Regions from separate parts of the Brevibacterium otitidis genome, predicted to be linked through region 3. Evidence: riboswitches for the same ligand, from Rfam matches in the RefSeq annotation. Region 3 holds a riboswitch; each other region holds the start of a gene.

Region 1 (2,194 bases), on a different contig from region 3:
CGACGACAGCGACGCGGTCGTTGACGAACACCGGCACGGTGTTCTCCAGCTGCTCCCGCGCCAGGGTCGCATCAAGGGTGCGCAGCACCTCGCAGGTCAGGTCGTACATCTCCGCGTCGGTGATGTCCTTGTCCCGGATCTGGACCATCCCTGCCCCGCCGGCGACCGCCTCGGCGACGGTGTCGGCCACCGAGCGGCCGACCGCGGCGCACTGGGCGGAGTCAGTGATGAAGTACAGGGCGGTGTCGATGCCGGCGAGGCGATCGTGGCTCATGCGGCGACCTCCACGGTGTCGTAGCTGACGCCGACGGCGGCGATGTCAGCGGCGGTGACGGAATGCAGGGCGTCGAGGAACTCGACGGCGAAGCTGCCAGGCCCGCGGCTCGTGCCGGCCGCGCGGGTGCCGGCGGCCGCATAGTGGGCGTGGGCGGCGACGACAGCGGCGAACGGGTCGGCCGGCAGGGCGCCGAGGTAGGCGGCGACGACACCGCCGAGCGAGCAGCCGGTGCCGACGACGAGCGGCATGTAGTCCGAACCGCCGGAAACCCGGGCGATGCGCACCTGCTCGCCGGCGTGGACGATCGCGTCGACCTCTCCGGAGACGGCGACGACGGAGCCGAGGGCGTGGGAGAGCTGGATCGCAGCCTCGAGGACAGCTTCGACCTCGTCGGTGGAGTCGACGCCGCGGGCGCCGGCGCCGGTGCCTGCTAAGGCTGCGATCTCGGAGGCGTTGCCGCGGATGGCGGTCGGCTGCCAGGTCAGGGCCTGCTTGATGCGGGTGGTGCGGTAGTCGATGACGCCGTAGGAGACGGGGTCGAGGACCCACGGCGTGCCGGTCTCACGGGCGGCGGTGATGGCGGCGTCGGCGGCGAGGAAGTTGTGTGAGCTGGCGGTGCCGAAGTTGATGAGCAGGCCGTCGGAGATGCGGGCGAACTGGGCGGCGTCGGCCTCATGGTTGATCATCGCCGGTGAGGCGCCGATCGCCAGCAGAGCATTGGCGCTCAGCGTCTGCACGACAGTGTTCGTGATGCACTGGACGAGCGGATTCGACTCCCGCACCGCGGTGGCAGCCGCTGCGAGATCGGGTATCGAGGCCCCCGTCTGTGCGGGGGCAGATGGGTGCTGCTGTGTCATGACAATCCCTTCGCCAGCATGATCCAGATCAGGTTCGATGGGTATGTTCTCAGCCCGGCCTGCCGGGCACCCCATGTCTGTCCGCCACTCTAACAGTCCTGGCTGATGACGCCAGTTTGCGCTGGAATGTGACGGTGCAGCAGTGGACCGCGACGGCCGCCTCGGGCACGGGGTGTGCTGGAGGCGGCCGGGAGGCGCGGGAGGTGATCAGAAGCGTTTGACGGTGATGCCCCTGCCGGACTTCCATGTCACGCGTCCGTGCTGGAAGTTCTGGTAGACGCTGCCGTCCTTGTTGCGGATCTCCCCGCTGGTCGGGTAGCCGAGCCAGCCGTTCTCCCACTTCTGGGAGGCCCAGTACTTCTGGATCGCGCCCTTCGTCGGGTGCGCTCCGGACTTGCGCGACCAGTGGATCTGGCCGTGTTCGAATACCTGGTAGGCACCGCCGTCGCGGCGCAAGCGCCGCTCATCGCTGCGCGGCAGGCCGAGCCAGCCATCCGCACCCTTGAGGTTGTGATAGGTCGACCTGATGGTCCCCTTCACGCCATGCGCACCGGTCTTGGCAGACCAGTAGACGGTGCCGCCCTGGAAGTTCTGGCGGACGCTGCCATCCTTATTGCGGATCTCACCGCCGATCGGATATCCGAGCCAGCCGTTCTCCCACTTCTGCGAGGCCCAGTACTTCTGGATCGCCCCCTTCGTCGGGTGGGCCCCTGTTGCCCGCGACCAGTGGATCTGGCCGCCTTCGAAGGTCTGTGAGGCACCACCGTGGGCGAGTTTTCGTTCCTCGCCGCGTGGGAGGCCGAGCCAGCCGTCCGCACCCTTCTCACGGTCGTAGGTCGACTTGATGCCGCCCTTGACGCCATGCGCTCCCGTTGTGCGCGACCAGTAGACGACCCCCTTCTCGAACTTCTGCATCCGCGCACCGTCGGGCCCGGCGTCTTCCTCGCCGGATAGAGGGGCTCCGAGCCACTTGTTGTTCTTCCAGTAGCTGCCGATCGCGCCACCGGGGTAGATGTCGTCAAGCTGCTTCATGCGGAAGTAGTCGACACGATCGACGCGA
Region 2 (2,194 bases), on a different contig from region 3:
GTTGACCTGCTGCCAGTGGTTCGCCGCGGCGAGCGCCCACACGCTGAGCCAGCGGGCGAGCGCCCCAGCCTGCTCGTCACTGAGCTCGATCGCACGGCCGGCAGCCACCGCCTCGGCGACGGGGCCGAACAGTTCAGGCAGACCAACCGTCACCGACTCAGGCCCGGCCTGTTCGAACATGCCGGTCAGCAGCAGCGTCGCCCAGGCCCGCTCGGTCAGCGGCAGCTCAGCCAGCGTCTTGGCGCCACCGGCCTCTTCGAGTCCGGCGAGTTCGGCGACAGCGGCGAGCTCCTCACCGCTCAGCTCGCCGGTCTCGGCGGCCGGGCGCTGCGCGTTCGGACCGGAGGCGACCCAGTGCCAGATCCGCAGCGCGGCGGCCACGACCGACACCTCGGCGATCTGGGCGGCGTCGACGGCCTGGGATTCGGGCTGGTCGATCTGATCCTCGGCGTCCAGGAGGCCGAAGAGGGTCATGGCGATCGGGTGGTAGTGGGCGTTGATCTCGTCGGCGAGATGCTGATCCTGACCGGTGTGCTGCTCGTTCATGTCATCGCTCATGCCCCGAACCTATCGCAGCCCCGGTGGTTCACGCCTCCCGCTCCTGGGGACATGCGCCTGGAGTCTGGCCTGACCAGAGCCCGTGTGGAACCATGGGACTATGACACGCACCGCTTTGGCTTTCGATGAGAACTGGCTCGAACCCGATGAGCTGGCCCGGCTGCGCAGACGCCTGCCGATGGCCTACATCAATGCGGTGCCGGTGCTGCTCGACGACCACGGTGTGCCGGAGAAGGTCGGGCTGCTGTTGCGCACCGGCGATGACGGCTCGCTCGTGCGCGAGGTGATCGGCGGGCGGGTGCGCTTCCACGAGACCCTGCGCGATGCGCTCATGCGCCATGCCGAGAAGGACCTCGGGCCGCTGGCGTTTCCGTCGCTGCCGAGCTCGCTCAACCCGTTCCACGTCGCCGAGTACTTCCCGACCGAGGGCGCCTCCAAGCTTCACGATCCGCGCCAGCATGCGATCGCCCTGTGCTACATCCTGCCGGTGCAGGGTGAGTGCACACCGCGCCAGGATGCGCTCAGCCTCGACTGGCTCACTCCTGACGAAGCACTGCGCGAGGACATCGTGGCGGAGATGAACCACGGACAGGAGCACATCGTCAAAGCCGCCCTGGCGTACATGGGTCTGCTACCGTAGACGCGACGACAGGGGAGCGCTCACGAGGAGCGCTGAGAGTGCACAGTTGCAGACCCTCGAACCTGACGCGGTTCATACCGCCGGAGGAAGTCGAGTCTCTTCACCCCTCCTTGCCTGATTGAAGGAGGATTTGCGATGTCTGACGTCCAGACCCGCCACACCGATTCCGAACCCAACCCCACTCCGGCCGGCGTGCCGGCCACGATGCGCTGGAGGGTCGTCGACATCGTCGTCGCCTCGGTGCTCGCCGTCGCGATCGGCATCGTGTTCTGGGCCTGGTCGAACTCCTGGGAGACGATCAGCGCCCCGTTCCAGGCCCTCTACCCGCCCACCAAGGGCCTGCTGACCGGCGTGTGGGTGCTCGGCGGAGTGCTCGGCGGGCTCATCATCCGCAAGCCCGGCGCGGCACTGTACGTCGAGGTCCTCGCGGCGATCGTCTCGGCGGTGCCGGGCAACTACTTCGGGCTCATGGTCATCGTCACCGGGCTCATCCAGGGCTTCGGCGCTGAGATCATCTTCGCCGCACTGCGCTACCGCCGCTACACCTTCATCGCCACGCTGCTCGCCGGCCTGGGTGCCGGGCTGTCGCTGGCGATCGGCGAGAACATCCTCTACAACGCTGCGTGGACGTTTGAGCACAAGGCGCTCTACACCGTCTTCGCCGGCATCTCCGGCGTGGTCCTGGCCGGCCTCGTGTCGTGGTTCGCACTCAAGGCGATCGCCCGCACCGGTGCGTTGGGCGCCTTCGCCTCCGGACGCAGCGCGCGAGAAGTCTGATGGCAGCCGCGACCCGCGGCGTCGACGTCCTGGCCCGCGGTTTCGGCTGGCGGCACTCCGGCCGCAAGCGCGCCGCCGTCAGCGACATCGACCTGCGCATCGAGGCCGGTGAGCGCGTCCTGCTGCTCGGCTCCTCGGGCGCCGGGAAGTCGACGCTGCTGCATGCGATCGCAGGAGTCCTGCCGGCCGAATCCGGGTACCGGACCGGCGAGCTGCTCG
Region 3 (2,194 bases):
AGGCATCGTCGTCGTCAGCTTCGTCGGTGGCGTCGTCAGCCGCGTCGCCTTCAGCCGCGTCGCCGTCAGTCGCGTCGCCGTCAGTCGCGTCGCCGTCAGTCGCGTCGCCTTCTGCCGCGTCGCCGGCGTCTTCGGTGCTGTCGGCGGTGCTGCCGCCGGCCTGTGCTTCGGCGTCCGCGCCCGAGGTGGCCGGCGCCTCGTCGGATTCCGTTTCCTCGGCATCGGGGTCGCCTGTCTCTGCGTCCCCGGCATCAGAGTCGCCATCGGTGCCGTCACCATTGTCGTCGCCGCTGTCGGCATCGGAACCGTCATCGAAGGTGCCGGCGACGGTGACCTCGGGGTGATCGGCATCGGTGACGGTCACCTCGGCGAACTCGCCACCGGTGACGGTGAGGGCGAAATGACCCGTCGGCGAGATCTCAAGATCGGTGCCCGAGGCGCTGGCGGCATCCCCGCCGGCAGCGGCATCGGTCGCGTCATCGGAGCCCTCGTCGGCGGCCGCGTCGTCAGCGTCGGGATCCTCGACAGCCGAGACTGACACCTCGGGAGCGGGATCCGGGGCCTGGCTGGGCGTCTCCGCGGACCCGCGCTCCGTCTCGGTGGGGGAGCTGCAGGCAGCGAGAGTGGCTGACAGCGCAATGGCGAAGCCGACGGCGAGGGGATGACGACGAAGCACGGTTGAACCTTTCTCATTCCAGCTGCCTGCGGCCTCCATCGGCGGCAGGTGATCGTGATCTGCGGACCTGCGAGCGCGGACACGAATCAGAAGGACAGCTCAAATATAGGGCGCACGATATAACAGCTAGAGCACAAACGGGCCAGCCGATCCGCGTCATCTCGGGGAATGTAGGCGGTGACCAGCGCTAACAACTGTTAGCGATGTTGCGCAATTGTGATAGCGGTTCTTCGGCAGGCGGCCGCGCGGCGCGCGGATCGGCGCGCACAAGCCGAAATCGCGGGTTCGGAGAGCTGTCACCGAGCCCCTGCCGAGGCAGCGGTTGAGCCCCCGCATGGGGGAAAGACAGAGGGGAAAGAAGGACTCCCCGCGCACCCGCCAGAGCTCGCTTACCCTTGCTGCCTTCCGGCCCTGGGGGAGTTCACAAGATGACGCCGCACGGGGAGCCGCATAACAGTCTAGTCCAGGCGGCGAACCGAACCAAAAACGCCGGAGCCGGCCACCGCCTCGGGCGCGGGAGATGGGCTACAGTGAGGGTGTTGACAGGGGAGCGCCCGAGGTGGGCGCTGAGAGTGCAGATGCAGACCCTACGAACCTGATCCGGGTGATACCGGCGGAGGGAGATCACATGACATCGACGAATCCTATTCAGACGACGCTCACCGTCGCCCCCGACTCACCAGTCGGCCGGCTGCGGCTCGGACGCTCTGCCGCGCAGTGGGATGCTGCGGTCGGTCACCGCTTCGTGGACGAACTGTTCGCCGGCAGCATCGACGACGGCGTGCTGGCTGGCTACCTCGTGCAGGACTACCAGTTCTTCGACGCCTTCCTCTCGATGCTCGGCGGCTGCGTGGCCCATGCCGACCGGCTGGAGTCCAAGCTGCGCTTCGCCGCCCAGCTGGGCATGCTCGCCGCCGATGAGGACGGCTACTTCCAGCAGGCCTTCACGCAGCTGGGCGTGCCTGAGGAGCAGTGGCGGGACCCGGAGCTCTCGCGCGCGGCTGCCGGCTTCCAGTCCGAGATGTACGACGCGGTCGCGCAGGCTGAGTATGCCGATCTGCTCGTGATGCTTGTCATCGCCGAGTGGCTCTACCTCGACTGGGGTGAGCGCGATGCCGAGCTGCCAGAGCGCTATGTGCACTCCGAGTGGATCGAGCTGCACCGCGGTGAGGCCTTCGCCTCGTGGTGCCAGTTCCTCGTCGATGAGCTCAACCGCGTGTGGCCGGCCGCCGAGGCCGCCGGGCGAGCCGCGGAGCTCACCGCCCGCTGGGAGCGTGCCGTAGCGCTGGAGCTCGACTTCTTCGACGTCACCTACGAAGGCCACGCGGACTGACGAGCCGTGTGACCGCGGCCGGCTCCTCCGAACCTGTGCGCCGCTCAGGCGCTGCGGTCGGCGGCTCCAGGCTGCAGACCGCTGTCCGCCTCCTCCTTCTTGCCGTCCTCGGACGTGCCGTCCTTCGACTCGCCCTTGGGCTTGTCGTCCGACTTCTTGTCCTTCTTCTCCTCGTCCTTCGCGAC
Region 4 (2,194 bases), on a different contig from region 3:
GCACACCGGCATGGACGGTCATGTAGTCGACGCCCTGTTCGCACTGTTCGATGACGGTGTCGCGGTAGATCTCCCACGTCAGCTTCTCCGCCTCACCATCGACCTTCTCCAGAGCTTGGTAGATCGGCACGGTGCCGATCGGGATGGGGGAGTTGCGCAGGATCCATTCGCGGGTGGTGTGGATGTCGTTGCCCGTCGAAAGATCCATGAGCGTATCGGCGCCCCACTTGGCCGCCCAGTTGAGCTTGGCGACCTCCTCGCTGATCGAGCTGGTGACAGCGGAGTTGCCGATGTTGGCGTTGATCTTGACGAGGAACTTCCGCCCGATGATCATGGGCTCGGACTCCGGGTGGTTGATGTTGGCCGGGATGATCGCCCGGCCGGCGGCGACTTCGCTTCTGACGAGTTCGACGTCGCATTGTTCGCGCAGTGCGACGAAGCGCATCTCGGGGGTGATGACACCGGTGCGTGCGTAGTGCATCTGCGTCACCCGCTTGCCGGGCTTGGCCCGCCGAGGTGTGGGCACCCGGCCCTGCCACTGCTGGGAGGGCCGGCCGCGGCGGACTGCCGCCCGGCCGTCATCGGCGAGCTTCCTGCCGCGGCCCGTGTGCTCTTCGGAGTCCCCACGGGCGGCGATCCACTCCGCACGCCACGGTGCCAGTCCCTCCTCGGGCACGCTGCCGGGTCCCATCGTCCGGTAGACCTGGACCGGGGGATTGGCCCGTTGGCCGGGCGAGTCGTCGAGGTGGATCTCAGTGACGGGCACGCGGATGCCGTGCGCAGCATCCTCAACCCACCCGAGGCGGTGCTTGTGGTGCTGCTCGGAGCGCGGCTGGTCAGCAGCGGTCTCGGAGGCGTGCGTGTTCTCAGGGGGGAATGCAGACAACGATGTCCCTCACTTCCTACGTCGGTATTAACCGAATCAGGTTCAGCGGTCCCGGACGCCGTGTCCGGTCTCAGCCTCACTGTGAGGCTCCCGCGTGGTCAGCTCAATCTATATCACATCTGATCAGAGAGGTGGAGCCGTCGTTCGCCTCCTGTTCACCTGTCTGTCGTTGAATGGCAGGCATGCTGCCTTCCGCCTCCTCGCCTGAGCGCCCGCCTGCCGCTGCACCCGCCAGCCGCGGCTCCGTTGCCGAGGTGTTCTGGATCTTCCTGCGGCTGGGGCTCACCTCCTTCGGCGGTCCGGTCGCCCACCTCGGGTACTTCCGTGAGGCCTTCGTCGAGCGCCGCAGCTGGCTCAGCGACCGCGCTTATGCCGATCTCGTCGCGCTGTGCCAGTTCCTGCCGGGCCCGGCCTCCAGCCAGGTCGGTATGGCGCTGGGCCTCAAGCGCGCCCGCTTCGCCGGCATGCTCGCCGCCTGGGTCGCGTTCACCCTGCCCTCGGCGCTTGCGCTGGCGGCCTTCGGCTTCGGCATCCATGCCCTCGGCGACCTCGGCGACGCCGGCTGGCTCACCGGACTCAAGGTCGCAGCCGTTGCCGTCGTCGCGCATGCGGTGCTCGGCATGGCGCGCTCGCTGACTCCCGACGCACCGCGGGCGAGCATCGCGGTCGCCGCCCTGGCCATCGCCCTGCTGGTGCCCACCGCATGGGCGCAGGTCGCTGCGATCGTGCTCGCCGGCATCATCGGGTTGGTGTGGCTGCGTCCGGCCGTGCCCGAGGCGGCAGACGCCTCAGACGGGCAGGGGCACCTGTTCCGGGTGCGTGTGCCGATGCCGGCGGCCGCCGGCAGCCTCATCCTCTTCGCCGTCCTGCTCATCGGGCTGCCAGTCATCGCGCGGCTCACCGGCAGCGATGCGCTGCAGCTGGCCGATGTGTTCTACCGTGCCGGCGCGCTCGTGTTCGGCGGCGGGCACGTCGTGCTGCCGCTGCTGCAGGCCGAGCTCGTGCCCACCGGGATCGTCTCGAACGACGCCTTCCTCGCCGGGTACGGTGCCGCCCAGGCAGTGCCCGGCCCGCTGTTCACCTTCGCCGCCTACCTCGGCACGGTGAGCACCACCTCGGCTACGGGAGCGGTGGGCGCGGCGATCGCGCTGGGCGCGGTATTCCTGCCGGCAGCGCTGCTCGTCATCGGCACCCTGCCGCTGTGGCAGAGGCTTGCCGCGCACCGGCTGGCTCGCCGGGCGCTGAGCGGCGTCAACGCCGGCGTGGTCGGGATCCTCGCTGCCGCGCTGTACCAGCCGGTCTTCACCA

What was found. A riboswitch is a leader RNA that binds a small molecule or an ion and turns the genes downstream of it on or off. The one in region 3 is predicted to bind thiamine pyrophosphate.
Region 1: linked by a shared signal. The riboswitch ahead of thiM (hydroxyethylthiazole kinase) and the one ahead of ACFFN1_RS01165 (TenA family protein) in region 3 are both predicted to bind thiamine pyrophosphate.
Region 2: linked by a shared signal. The riboswitch ahead of ACFFN1_RS16075 (ECF transporter S component) and the one ahead of ACFFN1_RS01165 (TenA family protein) in region 3 are both predicted to bind thiamine pyrophosphate.
Region 4: linked by a shared signal. The riboswitch ahead of thiC (phosphomethylpyrimidine synthase ThiC) and the one ahead of ACFFN1_RS01165 (TenA family protein) in region 3 are both predicted to bind thiamine pyrophosphate.

Annotation. Positions count from the first base shown of each region.
Region 1 covers NZ_JBHMAU010000015.1:11,985-14,178, reverse strand. Annotated here, with positions in the region: gene thiE (thiamine phosphate synthase) at 1-274, opposite strand, end outside; gene thiM (hydroxyethylthiazole kinase) at 271-1,134, opposite strand; TPP riboswitch at 1,122-1,218, opposite strand; gene ACFFN1_RS01270 (family 16 glycosylhydrolase) at 1,342-2,194, opposite strand, start outside.
Region 2 covers NZ_JBHMAU010000132.1:40,137-42,330, forward strand. Annotated here, with positions in the region: gene ACFFN1_RS16065 (hypothetical protein) at 1-558, opposite strand, end outside; gene ACFFN1_RS16070 (DUF4916 domain-containing protein) at 659-1,198, shown strand; TPP riboswitch at 1,199-1,304, shown strand; gene ACFFN1_RS16075 (ECF transporter S component) at 1,334-1,975, shown strand; gene ACFFN1_RS16080 (ABC transporter ATP-binding protein) at 1,975-2,194, shown strand, end outside.
Region 3 covers NZ_JBHMAU010000014.1:16,722-18,915, reverse strand. Annotated here, with positions in the region: gene ACFFN1_RS01175 (L,D-transpeptidase) at 1-676, opposite strand, end outside; RNA gene ffs (signal recognition particle sRNA small type) at 1,032-1,127, opposite strand; TPP riboswitch at 1,211-1,316, shown strand; gene ACFFN1_RS01165 (TenA family protein) at 1,305-2,009, shown strand; gene ACFFN1_RS01160 (peptidoglycan recognition protein family protein) at 2,054-2,194, opposite strand, start outside.
Region 4 covers NZ_JBHMAU010000032.1:30,287-32,480, reverse strand. Annotated here, with positions in the region: gene thiC (phosphomethylpyrimidine synthase ThiC) at 1-886, opposite strand, end outside; TPP riboswitch at 883-990, opposite strand; gene chrA (chromate efflux transporter) at 1,069-2,194, shown strand, end outside.